DNA from 2 places in the Paenibacillus sp. FSL F4-0122 genome. Region 2 is predicted to be linked to the other one. Evidence: predicted binding sites of a transcription regulator. Region 2 holds the regulator's gene; the other holds the start of a gene.
What was found. The regulator CtsR, encoded in region 2, represses protease genes until heat stress. The targets are predictions, from matches to a motif close to ATGGTCAATAAAGGTCAAACA.
Positions count from the first base shown of each region.

Region 1: a site for CtsR is predicted at 4,443-4,463, ahead of clpP (ATP-dependent Clp endopeptidase proteolytic subunit ClpP). Genes of this name have one in related genera too.

Region 1 is NZ_JBBODI010000001.1:2,142,706-2,152,436, reverse strand. Features, by position in the region: gene whiA (DNA-binding protein WhiA) at 1-399, shown strand, start outside; gene MHH49_RS09060 (HPr family phosphocarrier protein) at 497-766, shown strand; gene MHH49_RS09055 (SIMPL domain-containing protein) at 935-1,690, shown strand; gene MHH49_RS09050 (PdaC/SigV domain-containing protein) at 1,817-2,920, shown strand; gene MHH49_RS09045 (GDSL-type esterase/lipase family protein) at 3,032-3,670, shown strand; gene clpP (ATP-dependent Clp endopeptidase proteolytic subunit ClpP) at 3,760-4,356, opposite strand; tRNA gene MHH49_RS09035 (tRNA-Arg) at 4,550-4,624, opposite strand; gene MHH49_RS09030 (sugar-binding transcriptional regulator) at 4,893-5,945, shown strand; gene gap (type I glyceraldehyde-3-phosphate dehydrogenase) at 6,059-7,069, shown strand; gene MHH49_RS09020 (phosphoglycerate kinase) at 7,186-8,367, shown strand; gene tpiA (triose-phosphate isomerase) at 8,394-9,146, shown strand; gene gpmI (2,3-bisphosphoglycerate-independent phosphoglycerate mutase) at 9,148-9,731, shown strand, end outside.
Region 2 is NZ_JBBODI010000001.1:2,939,800-2,949,530, reverse strand. Features, by position in the region: gene pssA (CDP-diacylglycerol--serine O-phosphatidyltransferase) at 1-139, opposite strand, end outside; gene disA (DNA integrity scanning diadenylate cyclase DisA) at 204-1,280, opposite strand; gene radA (DNA repair protein RadA) at 1,294-2,661, opposite strand; gene clpC (ATP-dependent protease ATP-binding subunit ClpC) at 2,848-5,316, opposite strand; gene MHH49_RS12515 (protein arginine kinase) at 5,352-6,416, opposite strand; gene MHH49_RS12510 (UvrB/UvrC motif-containing protein) at 6,445-6,969, opposite strand; gene MHH49_RS12505 (CtsR family transcriptional regulator) at 7,000-7,461, opposite strand; gene MHH49_RS12500 (GNAT family N-acetyltransferase) at 7,756-8,928, opposite strand; rRNA gene rrf (5S ribosomal RNA) at 9,350-9,466, opposite strand; rRNA gene MHH49_RS12490 (23S ribosomal RNA) at 9,596-9,731, opposite strand, start outside.

The sequences.
Region 1 (9,731 bases), 800 kb from region 2:
AAAAAAGGATTCATTCTTTACATTAAAGAAGGCGAGAAGATCATTGAATTCTTAAGTTTGATTGGAGCGCATCAGGCGTTGTTCAAATTTGAGGATGTAAGAATTATGCGCGATATGCGTAATTCCGTGAATCGGATCGTGAACTGCGAGACCGCAAATCTCAACAAAACAATAAGTGCTGCGGTGCGGCAGATTGAGAATATCAAGCTGTTGCAGCGAGAAATGGGACTGGAGAATTTGCCGGATAAACTGCGTGAAGTAGCAGAAATTCGAATGGCGCATCCAGATATCAACCTCAAGGAGGTTGGTGAAATGCTCAAAGGTACAGTCAGTAAGTCGGGAGTAAATCATCGGCTTCGTAAGATTGATGAGCTGGCGGACAAGGTTCGAGGCGGCTAATTACTTTTTTTCTAGTGTGGTTTACGTTATAATGATATAATAATATAAAATTAATGTGAAACTTTTGGGGAGAACTCAATTAGGGGGTAAGCGTTTCATGACAAAGCACCCGGTAGTTGTTCGGTTGAAGACAGGGCTTCATGCCCGACCGGCAGCATTGTTTGTGCAAGAAGCTAACAAGTTTTCGTCGGAGATTTTCGTGGAAAAAGATGATAAAAAAGTAAATGCTAAAAGTATTATGGGGATTATGAGCCTCGCTATCAGTTCCGGCACGGAGATTTACATTAGCGCGGACGGTGCGGATGCCGATCAAGCTGTAAACGCTTTGACAAGTCTGGTCAGCAAAGAAGAGCTTGAGAACCAATAATAGGAAGACAACATCGTTTCTGCTAGGAAGACTTTATTTATCGCATGACCAAAAGCCCTTCGGGGCTTTTTTTAATACCAAAAAATAGATTGAGACGTGCAACATTTACCAAAATGACTCGTCTAGAGGATAATAACAAATCACAAGAAATGAAAGGGGCTGGCAAATATGAAAGGTTTATTGAAGAAAATTGGTTCAGTGATGATCGTAGGGAGTTTGTTAATTGGAGGGATCAGCATGAGTGGTGTTTTCCAAGGTCCTGCAAAGGCTTACGCAGATGAAGTGCAGAAAAATGTCGTTAGTGTAGTAGGTAAAGGCGAATTGTCCCTCAAGCCGGATATCGTATACTTAACCATCGGTGTGGATACTACGGCCACAACTGCGCAAGAAGCGCAGAAGACCAATGCCGCTAAAATTCAGAAGATTATGACTTTACTGAAGAATACTTGGAAAATTGCAGATAAAGATATTCAAAGCACGCAGTTTTATGTGCAACCCAATTATAGTTACAGCGAAAAAGAAGGACAGCAAGTGAAGGGATACAACGCCAATCATACGCTGTTAGTGTCTTATAGAGATCTGACTAAGGTTGGTGAATTGCTGGACGCTGCATCTGCGGCAGGGGCGAATAATATCGGAAATGCACGTTTTTCTGTGGAAGATACTTCTGCATTTGAAGCTCAGGTGATTGAAAAAGCGATGGCGAATGCAGATGTTAAAGCAGGGGCTATTGCTAAGGCAGCTAAACGCAGCTTGGGTCAAGTGATCACGGTCAGCCAAAATGATGGCGATATCACTCCGGTTTATTTTGAACAGAATCTAAAAATGAATATGGCTGCAGCAGATGCTGGTGCAAGTACATCCGTGCAACCTGGTGTAGTTAAAGTTACAACTCAGCTAAGCGTAATGTATGAATTGAAATAGTATCAGAACAAGGTGAATGCAGAGAGGAGAGGTGATCTTCCACTAGTAATAGTGGGGGGCGCCTCTTTTTTTGTGTAAGTTCTCTACGATTCTGTTTAATAAATTGGAAAGGAGAGGAAAAATAAGATGATGAATATTATTTCAAAAGAATCAGTACGCAAATGGGGCATAGGTCTGATGTCGGCAGGTTTATTGTTTGGTGGAGGTCTGCTGCCCAGCGAAACGGGTTATGCAGCAGCTAGTAAAACGGAGAATAAAGCTATTGATTCGCGTATCGTTTTAAAGGCAAACGGGATAAATTCGTTACAGGAAGGTATTTTGAAGGAAGGACAGGCCTGGATTCCCATAACTTTTATGCGAGATGTGTTGGGATTACCGCTTGCGTATGATAAGAAGGAAAATGCGTACATGATTGGAAAAGGATCGGCCACGGCGAAGTTGATGTTATCCAGTTACGGTACTTCTGTGTGGGTGAATAACTATTTCATTCGAGAGTATGAAGGGAAGTTAATTAATAATCGCCTCTATGTTCCATCAGGATTGTTAAATGATTATATGGGTTATAAGGTAGATTGGAGTCGGGCCGCTAGTAGGCTGAATGTGGTGAACAGACCGCAGAACGCGCTGACGGTAACCACGGAAACTTATGCTAAAGATCGGGCAGAAGCTTTTATTCAGCTTGATTATCCGAAGATCAGTGGATTCGGCAACTCCAGTGCCCAACAAGCTATTAATAATACTTTGAAGGAAAGTGTTATGAAATTCGCGGCGGGTGCAGAACAGGATATCTCCGATCGAGATGGAGCAGAGCCCAAATACACCTATGATTCAGGTTATGTAGTGACCTACAATCAGAATGGGGTGATCAGCATAGTGATGCATCAGTATAGTGATACGGGCGGCGCTCATGGAATGACTAACCGTGAGGCATTCACCTTCTCGCTTAAAGATGGTAAACGTCTATTGTTGGGCGACCTGTTTGGAGCTAATCCAAACTACAAAAAACAGCTGAATGCTAAGCTGAGCAAGCTGCTGAAGGCAGAGGATAGTTATTTGGGAGGATTCAACGGATTGAATACGGAGAAATATTTCTATCTGAAGGATGACAAGGTTGTTCTGTTCTTCCAATTATATGAGTACACAGCGTATGCTGCAGGCTTCCCTGAGTATACCTTTAGTTTCAAAGAGCTTTTGCCGGATGGCAGCAGCCCGTTTGCTGGCATGAAATAAATGGAGATACCTCGTCTCCGCTAATGTCAGCACAAGGCATCTCCCCCTTACCGGAGTTGTCTCTAGTTCATATGCTAAAGGGAGTAACTAGTTTATGAACGGGGGAGAGCTATGGGCTACCAATATACTGCAATTGGCGATTCCTTGACGACTGGATTTGGTGCTCTGCCAGGTAACGGTTTTGTTCCGGTGTACCGTAGAATGGCAGAAGGGAGACTGCGGACTACTGTAGCCTCTACGAATTTAGGCGTGAACGGAATGACTACTTCAGAGCTGGAGCAGCGGCTGCGCGGAAATTCCATGATGCGTGAGGCCGTTCGAGAAGCCGATATCATCACTGTGTCTATCGGTGGTAATGATTTGATTCACGCGGCCAAATCAGCAGCAAGACAGCAAGGGAACTTATCCGCAGAACTGCGCAGATCGCTTCAGGAATGCAAACAAAATTTCTCTGCAATTATGAATATCCTTATACAATTGAAGGCGAGGACGCGTAGACCTTTTATCATTAGAATTGTGGGATTATATAATCCCTATCCTCAGGTGGTTGGTGCGACAGAGTGGGTCAGACAGTTTAATCAATACGCAGCACAGTACAGCAGCCGAGTATGTGGATTTGCTTCGATTTACAGTGAGTTCGCAGGAAATGAGAGAGGGCTGTTATCCATTGATCATTTGCATCCGAATGGCCGGGGTTATCGCGTAATTGCCGAGAAGCTGGATGCACTAGGTTATGGAGGGCTGAATTGATTGGATTTAGGTCTTCTATAAAATATAAAGAGGCTGTGCCCTATCCGTTATGGTTAGAGCACAGCCTCTTTATATTTTTACTTTATAGCTTACACACCGCTAGGCAATGTCTTCTCGATTACTTTATCTACGATACCGTATTCAGCCGCGTCTGCAGCAGTCATGAAGTAGTCGCGATCTGTATCCTTCTCAATACGTTCTAGAGGTTGACCCGTACGTTCTGCTAGAATACGGTTCAGCTTATCGCGCAATTTGAGGATGCGGCGGGCACGGATTTCAATGTCCGTTGCTTGACCTTGAGCACCACCCAGAGGCTGGTGGATCATGATCTCGCTGTTAGGCAGTGCAAAGCGTTTGCCTTTGGCGCCAGCGTTTAGCAGGAAAGCTCCCATGGAAGCTGCCATACCCACACAGATGGTGGAAACGTCTGGTTTAATGTACTGCATTGTATCAAAAATAGCCATACCTGCAGTAATGGAACCGCCTGGGCTATTCACGTAAAGGTGAATGTCCTTGTCAGGATCTTCGGCAGCCAAGAACAGCATTTGTGCGATGATAGAATTGGCTACCACGTCATTAACCTCCGTTCCAAGGAAAATGATGCGGTCCTTCAGCAGGCGGGAATAGATGTCATAAGCGCGCTCGCCGCGGTTGCTCTGTTCTACTACCATAGGAATATAACTCACGTGGAAAACCTCCTTGATATTGGTTCTTTAAATGTATTCATTTTTACTCTTGCCGTATTACCCACATGATAAACAAATTCAAACAAAAAGTCAAAGAAAGTCAAACTTATATTCAAAAAAAAGAGCCGACAAGCGGCTCTTTGGTTAAGTAGTAGTATAGGCACTACTAAATTATGTGCAAAAATGAAATTAATGGCGCGCCCGCCAAGAATCGAACTTGGATCTCAGGCTTCGGAGGCCTACGTCATATCCATTGGACCACGGGCGCAACAAAAATGATTATAATACAATTTTTACACAATTGCAATGTAATATTAATACTGGACAAGCGCTCTAGGGACAGGCATCGGGCGCTATATCTTTTTCTGACCTTATTAATGTATAAGAAGACAAGCGCTTGAGAATTCTACTCTCGGAAGACTTGCGCTTCGAGCAATATTTGGTTAGAATATGGGTGGGACTTAAAAAGTTTACCCGGGACGTTTTGAGACCATGAACAAGGGAATAGAGGAAGACGAAGTTGCAGGAGTGAAAGTATGCGTAATTTATTAGATATCCAAAAGCAGCTTCTGCCTGATCTCATGGAAACCCTTAAGAGACGGTACACGATTCTTCATCAGATCATGCTGTCCGATATTATTGGGCGCAGAACGCTAGCCGCTTCGCTAGATATGACTGAGCGGGTACTGCGTGCCGAGACGGATCTTCTGAAATCGCAAGGGCTTATTGAGATCGAGAGTGTTGGCATGCGCATTAGCGCTGCTGGACGTAGACTGCTTGATTTGCTAGAGCCGGTTGTTAAGAGCCTATTTGGTCTGGATGAGCTGGAAGAGAAAATTCGAGCAACGTATGGTCTGGATAAAGTTATTGTAGTACCGGGTGATTGTGAGTCATCGCCGTTCACCAAACGAGAGCTTGGCCGGGCGGGTGCGAAAGCGCTGCTGAGTATACTTCGCGCAGATGATACAGTTGCCGTCACAGGTGGATCGACGCTTGCCGATATGGCTGATCAACTGACACCACCGTTGTCCCTTTCCTATAAGAACGCTTGGTTTGTTCCGGCGCGTGGAGGATTAGGAGAGAGTATGGAGATTCAAGCCAACACGATTGCCTCAACAATGGCAAAGCGGGTTGGAGCCAACTACCGGTTGTTGCATGTCCCTGATTTGCTTAGTGGGGATGCATACCAATCGCTGGCACTTGACTCTAATATTGGAGAGATTGTACAAACCATCCGCAGTTCGCGTATTATTGTACATGGGATTGGGGATGCCATTGAAATGACCCGCCGCCGCAAACTGGACGAGGCTACAGTCTCGGAAATCCAGGGTGAAGGGGCAGTGGCCGAATCTTTTGGCTATTATTTCAATGAAGAGGGTCAGGTTGTCCATACCATGCTTACGATGGGTCTACGTCTAGAAGATATTATTCGGACAGAGAAAGTCATCGGTATTGCAGGAGGCAAACCCAAGGCCAAAGCCATTCATGCCATGCTGCGTTTCGGGCAGGAGAATATTCTCGTTACGGACGAGGCTGCCGCAGTAGAAATAGGCAAGGAAATTGACAATCAACTACAGCTATCTTCGTAGTTTTTAGATTGCAGGCAATAACATACTTCTTGCATCATACTTAACATTGTTGTCATGACAGACCTCACCGTCTGTTTTGAATAAATAAAACGAATTCTAGGAGGAACTATTCAATGAGTGTAAAAGTTGGAATTAACGGTTTTGGACGTATTGGACGCCTTGCTTTCCGCCGTATTCAAAATGTAGAAGGTATCGAAGTGGTAGCAATCAACGATTTGACTGACGCTAAGATGCTTGCTCATTTGCTTAAATATGATACAACTCAAGGTAAATTCCAAGGTGATGTTGAAGTGCATGATGGCTTCTTCAAAGTCAATGGTAAAGAAGTTAAGGTTCTTGCTAACCGCAACCCTGAAGAATTGCCATGGGGCGACCTAGGCGTTGATATCGTACTTGAGTGCACAGGTTTCTTCACAACTAAAGAAGCAGCTGAAAAACACTTGAAAGGTGGAGCTAAGAAAGTAGTTATCTCCGCTCCAGCTACTGGCGACATGAAAACTGTCGTTTACAACGTTAACGATGACATTCTTGATGGTACTGAGACTGTTATTTCCGGCGCATCTTGCACAACTAACTGCCTAGCTCCAATGGCAAAAGTACTGAACGACAAGTTCGGTATCGTTGAAGGCTTGATGACTACAATTCATGCTTACACTGGCGACCAAAACACTTTGGATGCTCCACATGCTAAAGGTGACTTCAGACGCGCTCGTGCAGCAGCTGAGAACATCATTCCTAACACTACTGGTGCTGCTAAAGCAATCGGTCTGGTTATTCCAGAACTTAAAGGTAAATTGGATGGTGCAGCTCAACGTGTTCCAGTTGCAACTGGTTCCCTGACTGAGCTTGTAACTGTTCTTGATAAGAGCGTTACTGTTGAAGAAATCAACGCAGCAATGAAAGCAGCTTCCGATCCAGACACTTATGGTTACACTGAAGATGAAATCGTATCTTCTGACATCAAAGGTATGACTTTCGGATCCCTGTTCGATGCTACACAAACTAAAGTATTGACTGTTGGCGACAAACAACTGGTTAAAACTGTTGCTTGGTATGACAATGAAATGTCCTACACTGCACAATTGGTTCGTACTTTGGAGAAATTCGCTAAAATCGCTAAGTAATTGACTTGATATAAGCAACATCTATAGAGCGGAAACAGAAATTCCTTGTTTCCGCTCTTTCTAAATGTATTTCTTGTTTCCTGCTAGAAACAATTTTGGGTGTGGAGGAATTAATCATGAACAAAAAAAGCGTCCGTGATGTAGAAGTAAAGGGTAAGCGCGTATTTGTACGCGTGGATTTCAACGTACCTGTAGAAGACGGTAAAATTACTGATGATACTCGTATTCGCGAAACACTTCCAACCATTAAATATTTGATCGAGAACGGTGCAAAGATCATTCTTGCGAGTCATATGGGTCGTCCTAAAGGCGAATTCGTAGATTCCATGCGTTTGACTACTGCTGCTGAACGTCTGTCCGAGCTTCTTGGCAAACCAGTAGCTAAAGCTGACGAAGCAATTGGCGAAGCTGTAAAAGCAAAAATCGCTGAGCTAGGCGAAGGCGACGTACTTGTACTTGAGAATGTTCGCTTCTACCCAGGTGAAGAGAAAAACGATCCTGAACTGGCTAAACAATTCGCTGAACTGGCTGATTTGTTTGTTAATGATGCGTTTGGCGCGGCTCACCGTGCACATGCATCGACAGAAGGTATCGCTCATTTCCTACCGGCTGTATCCGGTCTTTTGATGGAGAAAGAATTGTCCGTTCTTGGTAAAGCTCTTTCTAACCCAGAACGTCCTTTCACTGCGATCATCGGTGGTTCGAAAGTTAAAGACAAGATTGATGTTATTGATAACTTGTTGTCTTTGGCTGACAACGTCCTGATCGGCGGTGGATTGTCTTATACATTCACTAAAGCACAAGGCTTTGAAATCGGTAAATCACTAGTAGACAACGACAAACTTGACGTTGCTCTTGGATTCATCGAAAAAGCAAAAGCACTTGGTAAAAACTTCATGCTTCCTGTTGATGTTGTTGTTGCTGATAAATTTGGTGCTGACGCTAACACTAAGATCGTTGATTACAATGAAATCCCAGAAGGTTGGGAAGGACTTGATATCGGACCTAAGACTCGTGAACTTTATGCCGATATTATCAAGAACTCCAAGCTGGTTGTCTGGAATGGACCTATGGGCGTATTCGAAATCGATAAATTCGCTGAAGGTACACTTGCAGTAGCAAAAGCTTGTGCAACTACTGAAGGTTACACTGTTATTGGTGGCGGAGATTCCGCAGCAGCAGCAGAGAAATTCCACCTGGCTGATCAAATGGATCATATCTCCACTGGTGGCGGTGCATCCCTTGAGTTCATGGAAGGCAAGGCGCTTCCTGGCGTAGAAGCACTGAACGATAAGTAAGACCTAAGAAGGAGGCAACATAAGTCATGAGAACACCTATTATTGCAGGTAACTGGAAAATGTTCAAAACAGTTCCTGAAGCAGAAAGCTTTATTGCTGAAATTAAAGGCAAAGCAGAAGTAGAAGGCGTTGAGACTGTAATCTGCGCTCCATTTACTAACCTGCCTGCACTTGTAGCAGCTGCAAAAGGTACTAACATCAAGATTGGTGCACAAAACCTACACTTTGAGGATAACGGTGCTTACACAGGCGAGATCAGTGGTGTAATGCTAAGTGATCTTGGTGTGGACTATGTTATCATTGGCCACTCTGAGCGCCGTGCTTATTTCGGCGAAACGGATGAAATCGTGAATAAGAAAATGCATGCTGCATTCCGTCACGGAATTACTCCTATCGTATGTGTTGGCGAAAAGCTCGAAGAGCGTGAAGCTGATCAAACTAAAGCAGTATGTAAAGTACAAACTGAAGCTGCATTCCAAGGTCTTAGTGCCGAGCAAGCAGCAAAAGTTGTTATTGCATACGAACCTATCTGGGCTATTGGCACAGGTAAATCTTCCACTTCCCAAGATGCTAACGAAGTTATTGCTTACATCCGCAGTCTTGTAAAAGATCTGTATGATGCAGCAACAGCTGAAGCTGTTCGTATTCAATACGGCGGCAGCGTGAAGCCTGAGAATGTAACTGAGTACATGGGCCAAAGCGACATCGATGGTGCGCTTGTTGGCGGTGCCAGCTTACAACCGGATTCCTTCGTTCAATTGGTTGAGGGGGCGAAGTAAGATGTCAGCTCCAAAACCCGTAGCTTTGATCATCATGGATGGTTTTGGTTTGCGTGGAACGACAGAAGGTAATGCCGTTGCTCAAGCCAACAAACCTAACTATGACCGTTACCTGAAACAATATCCTAACACTACACTCACTGCTTGCGGTGAAGCTGTAGGCCTTCCGGAAGGGCAAATGGGCAACTCCGAAGTAGGGCATTTGAATATTGGTGCAGGCCGGATCGTTTATCAGGATTTGACTCGTATCGATAAATCGATCCGCGAGGGCGAGTTCTTCGATAACGAAACCCTGGTTAGTGCAGTGAGAAATGCTAAGAACACTGGCAAAAAGCTTCACCTATATGCGCTTGTATCCGACGGAGGGGTACATAGCCATATTAACCACCTGTTTGCTATGCTTGACCTGGCTAAAAAAGAAGATATGCATGAAGTGTATATCCATGCTTTTATGGACGGCCGTGACGTAGCTCCTGATAGTGGGAAGAAGTTTGTCCAAGATCTAGTAGCTAAAATCGAAGAGATTGGCGTGGGTACAATTGCAACGGTGTCCGGACGTTATTACGCAATGGATCGTGATAAACG
Region 2 (9,731 bases):
CTAAGCCGTCTAACAGCATAGCAATAATAACCATGATAGCGGCCATGCTAATCTTACCGTCAAACGCCATCATGATACCAAACATTCCGAGCATCAAATTACCTATCGTAAAAAGACTCGGAATTGATTTTTGTATCATTTCTTCACCTCAATTTTCTAACTTTGGCCTTTAACGTCCCCAATATTACGTGATTGTATGTTATTTACATTTGCCTGTCAATAAGAACTTGCTTCTGTAAACGTTTGAGCCCATCCTGAATATTACGGGCCCGCACCTCCCCAATTCCGTCCACTTCATCCAATTCAGCAATGCTTGCGGACATCAAATTAGGCAGCATTTCAAAGCGCTCCACCAGATTGTGAATGATCACATTCGGAAGCCGCGGAATTTTGTTAAGCAGGCGATAACCACGTGGAGTCACCACTTCTTCAGAGGTAATGGCCGTAGAAGAATAACCCAGTATACGGGCAATATGGTTGTCATCCATCAGATCATCATCGCTTATCCGTTTGAGACCGGCGATAATTTCACGGATTTTATCCTCCTGCTCTTCCTTAGCATAGTCTCTGTATAGAAGCCATGCTTCTTCCTCTGTATTTCCAACCAGTTCTTCCATCTGCATGCTGATCAGGCGTCCTTCGTTGCCCAATTCGTTGATATAACGTTTGATCTCCATTTTTATGCGCAGAACCATCTCTACACGCTGGATAACACCCACTACTTCAGCAACGGTAACAATGCCCTCATATTCTGAAGCTGACAAATTCGTCAGTCCTTGCGTGAGCACTGCTTTATACTTCTCGAGTGTCTGAATCGCTTGGTTAGCCTTTGCCAAAATTGCGCCGATCTCTTTGAGTGCATAACGTATCGAGCCTTGATAAAGCGTGATGATATTGCGGCGTTGTGAAATGGAAACCACCAGCTTACCCGTTTGCTTCGCTACCCGCTCCGCGGTCCGGTGACGGATCCCCGTCTCGATGGATGAGATAGAGGAATCCGGTATAAGTTGTGTATTAGCATACAATATACGCTTTAAATCCTCGCTTAGAATAATAGCTCCGTCCATTTTAGCTAGCTCATATAAATAATTGGGCGAAAAATCGCAGTTAATGGAGAATCCGCCATCCACTACGTCCATCACCTCAGGACTGTACCCTACGACAATAAGTGCCCCTGTCTTAGCGCGCAGCACATTCTCCAAACCTTCCCGAAAAGGTGTACCCGGTGCCGCCAGTCTGAGCAGATCATTCATATTCTCTAATTGGTTATATTCTTTCATATCCCTGTGCCCCCTAATCTAACGCGACCGATAGTGCATCTGCTACGGTACTGACGCCAATAATCTGGATATCTTGCGGGTGCTTCCATCCCTTCATGCTCTTCTCAGGCATAATCACCCGCCGGAAGCCAAGCTTTGCGGCCTCCTTAACGCGCATTTCCGCGCGCGAAACGCCTCTTACCTCACCGGTAAGTCCTACTTCTCCGAAGAAAACGTCGTAAGGTTTTGTTGAAATATCACGAAAACTGGAGGCGATACTAATAGCTACAGCTAGATCAATCGCCGGTTCATCCAGCTTTACTCCCCCGGCAACATTCAGGTATGCATCCTGATTCTGCAGGAACATGCCCATCCGTTTCTCGAGTACAGCGATAATAAGTGCCATCCGCTGGTGATCCATGCCTGTGCACATTCGCCGTGGGGAAGGGAAGTGGGTGGCAGCAACAAGTGCCTGAAGTTCTACAAGCACAGGTCTAGTTCCCTCCATACTTGCCACCACAGTAGAACCAGCCACGCCAAGCGGACGTTCCGATAAAAAGAGCTCCGATGGATTCTCTACTTCGGTAAGCCCCGCTTCACCCATTTCGAAAATGCCGATTTCATTCGTAGAGCCAAAGCGGTTTTTTACAGCCCGCAAAAGTCTATACGTATGATGCCGCTCACCCTCAAAATACAGCACGCAGTCCACCATATGTTCAAGCATCCGTGGTCCAGCAATAGCCCCTTCCTTGGTAACATGACCAACGAGAACTGTTGCAATTCCACGAATCTTAGCGATACGCATAAATCTTGTCGTACACTCCCGAACCTGGGTCACGCTGCCTGGCGCACTCGTTACTTCTGGCATAAATACGGTCTGAATAGAATCGATGACAAGAAATTGCGGCTGGATTTGTTCGATCGCTTCTTCTATGCTTTCCATATTTGTCTCACATAGTACATAAAGCTCCGTTGACAACGCATCGAGGCGATCCGCGCGCAGCTTAGTTTGCCTTACCGATTCTTCGCCCGAGATATACAGTACTCGCAATCCCTGTGTTGTAAGGGCGTGCGAGGTCTGTAATAAGAGCGTAGATTTACCGATTCCTGGGTCTCCCCCTACTAGTACCAGCGATCCTGGTACGATCCCCCCACCGAGAACACGGTTAAGCTCACCTATACCTGTCAGTATGCGCGGTTCCTTGTCACTTTCTATACTTATGATCGACTGTGCCTTTTCTTTACTATGAAAAATAGGGGCATTCATTCCCTGTGTTTTGACTACGCTTTCCGTTTCCTCCACCATGGAGTTCCAAGCCTGGCACCCTGGGCATTTCCCGAACCATTTTGGCGATTCGTATCCACAGTCGGTGCAAAAAAATTTTGTTTTTGCTTTAGCCATTTGTTCTCCTTACGGTCCGAACTGTTTACAATTCGGATCATTTTCTTCTAATGAAAGTTTACCATTTCTACCCCTTTAACGAAAGGTCATTCGGTATTTGCATTAAATGTATATTTTAAATTGATCTATTTCCAATAAAAAAAGCTTCCGCTCCTCTATAAATCAGGAGCGAAAGCCTTGTTTATTTTATTCGGATTCTACTTCTTTTTCAAGCGCTGGCGCTACTGGAGCGTCCACTTTAGTCACCACAAGTTCTCCGCCGACCTCATCAATATTGAGGGAATCACCCTTTTGGATATTTCCTCTCAACAATTCCTCAGAAAGACGGTCCTCAATATGCTTCTGAATTGCCCGGCGCAATGGACGTGCACCAAAGGCTGGGTCATAACCTTCTTTAGCCAAGAAGGCCTTGGCTGCATCCGTGAGTACGAAATCAACATCATATTCACGCAGGCGCTTGCGGAGCTCATCAGACATCAACGTAACGATCTCAGCGATATGTTTCTCATCGAGTGAGTGGAAGACGATGATTTCGTCGATCCGGTTCAAGAACTCTGGACGGAAGCTCTTCTTGAGCTCTTCCATAACCTTGCCCTTCATATTGCCGTATTCTGCTCCTGCATCTTGCACAGCCGTGAATCCAAGCGTCGAATTCTTCTTGATTGCCTGTGCACCTACGTTAGAGGTCAGAATGATAAGTGTATTACGGAAGTCAACTACCCGGCCTTTAGAGTCGGTAAGGCGACCATCTTCAAGCACTTGCAGCAAAATGTTGAATACTTCCGGATGCGCTTTTTCAATTTCATCAAGCAGTACTACAGAGTATGGTTTACGACGTACCTTCTCTGTTAATTGGCCGCCTTCTTCATAGCCGACATATCCAGGAGGGGCACCAACTAAACGGGACGTGGAGTGCTTCTCCATGTATTCCGACATATCAATACGAATGACCGCATTTTCATCGCCGAACATAGCTTCAGCAAGCGCACGTGCCAACTCAGTTTTACCTACACCCGTAGGACCGAGGAAGATAAACGAGCCCATTGGACGTTTCGGATCTTTAAGACCCGCACGCGCCCGGCGCAATGCCCGGCTGACAGCCTTAACAGCTTCGTCCTGACCAATCACTCGTTCATGCAACAGAGCTTCCATGTTAAGCAGACGGTCGGTCTCTTCTTCCTTCAGCTTGCTTACAGGGATCCCCGTCCAGCTTGCGACAACCTGTGCGATATCTTCAGGTGTAACTTCAGAGTCGGTGCGTCCTTGTTTTTCTTTCCACTGGTTCTTAGTCGTATCAAGCTCTTCACGGATTTTTTGCTCCGTATCACGCAGGGCAGCCGCTTTCTCAAACTCTTGGCTCTGAACAGCGGAATCCTTCTCCTTGCGGATATCATCCAAGCGCATTTCTAGTTCCTTCAGATTTGGCGGGATAGTGTAAGAGTGAAGCCTTACTTTAGACCCTGCTTCATCGATAAGGTCAATGGCTTTATCCGGCAGGAACCGATCCGGAATGTAACGATCAGACAGCTTTACAGCTTCCACGATAGCTTCATCCGTAATTTTCACACGGTGATGTGCTTCATAACGATCGCGAAGTCCAAATAGAATTTGTACCGCTTCTTCTGGAGATGGCTGATCCACCGTAATTGGTTGGAAACGACGCTCCAAAGCTGCATCTTTTTCAATATATTTACGATATTCATCCAGCGTAGTCGCACCGATGCACTGAAGTTCTCCGCGGGCTAAAGCCGGCTTAAGAATGTTAGATGCATCAATAGCACCTTCTGCGCCACCAGCACCGATCAGCGTATGAAGCTCATCGATAAAGAGTACGATATTCCCCGCTTGGCGAATCTCATCCATGATTTTCTTGAGGCGGTCTTCAAACTCACCGCGATATTTAGTACCAGCCACTACAGAACCCATATCGAGCGTCATTACGCGTTTGTCGCGCAGTGTTTCTGGAATTTCATTATTAATGATCTTTTGGGCCAAGCCTTCAGCAATAGCTGTTTTACCAACCCCAGGTTCACCTATCAACACGGGGTTGTTCTTCGTCCGGCGGCTCAGTACCTGAATAACACGTTCAATTTCCTTGCTACGACCGATAACTGGATCCAGGTTGCCATCCTTCGCATAAGCCGTCAAATCGCGTGCTAGGCCGTCTAGAGTCGGTGTGCTGACATTAGCAGGTGTTCCGCTATGACTGGATGCAGCCTCGCTGCTTCCCAGAAGCTGAAGCACTTGCTGACGAGCTTTGTTCAAGCTGATGCCGAGGTTATTAAGCACACGAGCCGCGACACCTTCTCCTTCACGAATAAGTCCTAGCAGAATATGCTCAGTGCCGACATACGTATGTCCCAGCTTGCGGGCTTCGTCCATCGACAACTCGATTACTTTTTTGGCGCGAGGAGTATAAGCAATGTTCGTAGGTTGTTCTTGGCCTCTGCCAATCAGTGTCTCCACTTCATCCTGGATTTTCTCAAGACCCAGACCCAAAGCGATTAATGCTTTAGCAGCAATGCCGTCTCCTTCACGAATAAGTCCTAGCAAAATATGTTCTGTGCCAATATTGTTGTGTCCTAAACGAACAGCTTCTTCCTGCGCTAGCGCTAGCACTTTTTGTGCGCGTTCCGTAAATCTTCCAAACATCATATCTCCTGCACCTCCATGAATAATAAATATCTATATTAATGTTGTGTTCCCAGTGTTTCTCGGAGCAGTTTCGCCCGATACATATCCCGTTCAGTAGCGTTCATCTCGTCACCGAACATTTTTTGCAGAAATCCTGGCTGTGTCTTAACGTTAAGCTCATTAAGCACGGAAATCGAAGGGCCTTCCAGTATGCCAAGGTCGACCCCAAGTCTCACATCAGACAGCCGTTGTGCGGATTCTTTAAGCTCCATTAGAGCTGCATAACACAAAATCCCATAAGATCTTTTCACTCGGTCTGTAATTCTTAAAGCGGAATCTACCAGCAGCCTTTCACGGGCATTTCGTTCATGCTCTATAATCTGGGTGACTACACTGTGAAGGTTCTCGATGATTTCACTTTCCGTTTGACCGAGAGTAATCTGATTGGAAATTTGAAAGATGTTCCCTACTGCTTCGCTGCCCTCACCATAAATTCCTCTTACAGTCAATCCCACTTGATTCACTGCTGACAATATGCGATTGATCTGTTGGGTCATTACTAGTGCTGGCAAATGCAGCATTACTGAGGCACGCAGCCCTGTACCCACATTGGTGGGACAACTGGTCAAGTATCCTCTTTTATCATCAAAAGCGTAATTAACAGCTGATTCGAAGATATCATCGATGGCTGTCGCACGTTCCCATGCTTCTCTTACCTGAAGACCCGGGAACAGACATTGGATCCGCAGATGGTCTTCTTCGTTAATCATGATGCTGACCGACTCATCTTCATTTAATATCACAGCTGCGCCACGTGAATCATTAGCCAGATTAGGACTGATGAGATGTTTCTCGACCAATACCTTTTTGTCCAGTTCATTCACTTCAGCAAGCTTTATCAGTTGAAAAGATCCGAATTCGGCAGCAGTTTCCCCATGAAACACAGGGGCCAGCAGCTCTAATACTTCTTCCGATTGCTCTAAGGAAGCAAGCATAGGGAATGGAAGATGCTCTAAATTACGTGCAATACGCATACGGCTGCTAATTACAATCTCGGAGTGACTGCCTCCCGAGCGCATCCAATCACTAAGCGCTTGTTCAGTAAATCGGAGACTTGACATGTCATATCCCCCCTATATATCAAAGACTTTACTCTTGTGCCATTTCTTTTTCAAGTTGGCGAATTTGATCCCGCAGCTCTGCCGCAGTTTCGAATTCCTCCTGTGCGATACTTTGCTGTAATTCCAGCTTCAATTCATCAATTTGCCGTTTAAACACAATCTGTGCTCCAGCACGTTTGGGAATCTTGCCTACATGCGAAGTGCTGCCATGCACCCGTTTAAAGAGCGGGTCCAGTGCACTGTTAAAATATTTATAACAGGAGCTGCAGCCAAAACGACCCAATTTGCTAAACTGCGAGTACGTCATCCCACAATTCTCACATTGCAGACTCTGCGTAGTCTTCGTAGCAGCCGTCTTTTCCTTACCGGCCCCTTCAAGATCAAGCAGACCGGACAGCAAGCTGTGAATGGAGAATCCTCCAGCAGTTCCCGGGATCAGTTCACCCTTCTCCCGCGCACAGCTCTCGCAGATATGAAATTCTGTCTTCTCTCCATTCACGATCTTGGTGAAATGGAGTGTTGCTGGCTTGACGCCACATTCCTGACATTGCATAAGCGAAAGCCCCTCCCTTATGATTGACAATTATTTGCCTAACAAAGAGATTAACATCGCCTTCATAATCTTGGCCCGAATCTCATCCCGATATGGAATCTTAACCGTTAGGCAATCCCGAGAAACAGCAGCGCGCATAAGACACGCCTCACGCTTGCTTAGAAAACCAGCTTCCTCCAGTTGATAAATCAACCCTTCGGCAGCGTTCTGATCTATCCCGCCACCTATAGTATGGTTTAAATGGGCATGCAGTGCCACGTTGGGCGGCAATTCAAAACGTTGAATACGAATATATCCCCCGCCACCACGCTTACTTTCCACCACATAGCCTTTTTCCAGTGTAAAGCGTGTACTAATAACATAATTGATCTGTGACGGTACGCATGAGAACTGGTCCGCCAGGTCATTTCGCTGGATTTCCACCGTACCTTCGGGACTTTCATGCAAAATATTCTTCAGATATTGTTCAATAATATCAGAGATATTGCGCATCACTCATCCTCCAGTGCTCTTTAAAGCTTCATAATATCGCTTGCGGCCCGCATCCTTAATGACATTCATTAGTGAACTTCATTCATATAAGTCTGAAGAAAACTTCACGAATTCAGAGGATCGCACTGTATGCCATCAGGTGCGTTGACTTTGACTTTCTTTGACTTTTTAATATTATAACATATTCTGTGCTAATTCCAAGAGGATTCTCTTATTTTTCACTTTTTTCAGCGAATGTATTCGGAAATAAAGAACTCTCCCAGCATCTTTCGAAGGGGAGAGCCTAATTATTTTCTAAAAATGATCAAAAAGTGCGGTTTCAGCTTGCGGAATGATTTCTTCGAGCCATTCCAGAGCCGTCGGACTACCAGTCACAAGTCCATAACGAGCCAGCTCTGCAGGGCGTTTATATCCAAACATTAGAATCGTCAGCGTGCCAATATCACAGCTTAAGTCAGCTGCATCCCGTTCACCCTCTATACGCAAGAAAGCTGCTGCTCCCTCTTCGGAGACCGTCCATTCCCACAACCCGTCATTCCATGGTGCATATTTATCTTCAATATAAATAACCTGTTTCTTCTGACTGCTGTGACGCTTAAAAGAATAACTCTCCACAAATACTTTAGCATTCACAATACGCGCCATAAAATAAGGATAGTTCTCCTGCTCTATACGCGGATCAGGCAGCAAAAAGGGTAACATATCATCGGATGGCACCAGTTTTAGCGATGCACCGGTCACCATTGAATCGTGATTCGCAAGAAATGTCCACAGCCCCTGCCGGGCCTGTTCGTTCAAAAACACAAATTCATCAATGACCAGTTCTCTATTTTCTATCTTATATAATACGTATCCTTCAGGTTCCCCAAGCTGTGAATAAAATACCGCAGTCTGACCTTCATCATCCAGAACAGAGTTCTCCCACCAGTCCAAATCACGCTTAAGTGTTCCGTTATATCTAACTGCAAAACGATTGTATAAGTTGTCCAATACTACGATATCTTTAACACCGCGTCTTACCTTGCCCTCAACTTCAACCTTCTTGGGAAACTTGGCAACAGGAATGGAGTATTTCTTATATTCACAATAAACTTCCCAACCAAATTTGCGATAAAAAGGGATCAAGAACGGATGCAGAAAAGATAATGTCTGCCCCGCCTCATTCATCGTTTGCAGCGTATGCGCTAGGAGCTTTGCCACATGTCCCTGTCTGCGATTCTCTGGCCATGTCGCTACCCCAGCGAGCCCTCCCATAGGTACTAATCTACCTTGTATGTACACTTGGAATGGAAGAAGAGTAAGTTTGGCTTCCAAAGTACCTTCTTCAAAAGCACCCCATACGCGTTCTGCTTTAAATCTTTCCTTAGCATTAGCCCTTTTCTCACTAGGCAGCTTGTATTGAAAAGCATATTCAGATAAATCCATGCTTAGATCAAACTCTTCTGAGTGCAACTGTCTGATATCCACAAAACTCACCTCACCATTTATGAATTTACTTTTATGGTTAGTATAACAAGAGAGTGTATTGTGTGCGAATTATAAGGATATTTTTCGAACTTTTTTTAGTTATCCACAGCTTTAAGCAGTTTCAAAAATAGTCTTGTAATCTTGTCCTATTCAAGTTAAAATAATTATCCACTTATCAATCCCTCTATCCACATAAATCTGACTATATCCACAGCAACCCGTGTATTACTTAGGTTTTCTGTTGACAGATCTACATAAATATGTACTTAATCCACACCATTCGGTGATTTTTTGCCTTTTAATCATCTATCCACATGTGCGTAAGTTTTCTGCAAATTCCAATGAATTATCCACAAGTTTTCCACAATCTATAATAGACGCAAAAAAGCCACTGTCGAGTTATCAACAGTGGTCTATTTGTGCTTGGCAACGTCCTACTCTCCCAGGACCCTTCGGTCCAAGTACCATCGGCGCTGGAGGGCTTAACGGTCGTGTTCGGGATGGGTACGCGTGGAACCCCTCCGCTATCGCCACCAAACATGCGTCTGTGAAACAGACGCTGCCGCGTGAAATTCGGTTCATCACCAGAAGTGACAATGAATTTCTAAGCGTATTACAGGCTTAATCGCCTGAAAACTGAATCCGAAACGAATCTGCATTCTAAGTATAGGATAAGCCCTCGACCGATTAGTATTGGTCAGCTCCATGCATTGCTGCACTTCCACCTCCAACCTATCTACCTCGTCGTCTTCAAGGGGTCTTACTAATTGGGAAATCTCATCTTGAGGGGGGCTTCACGCTTA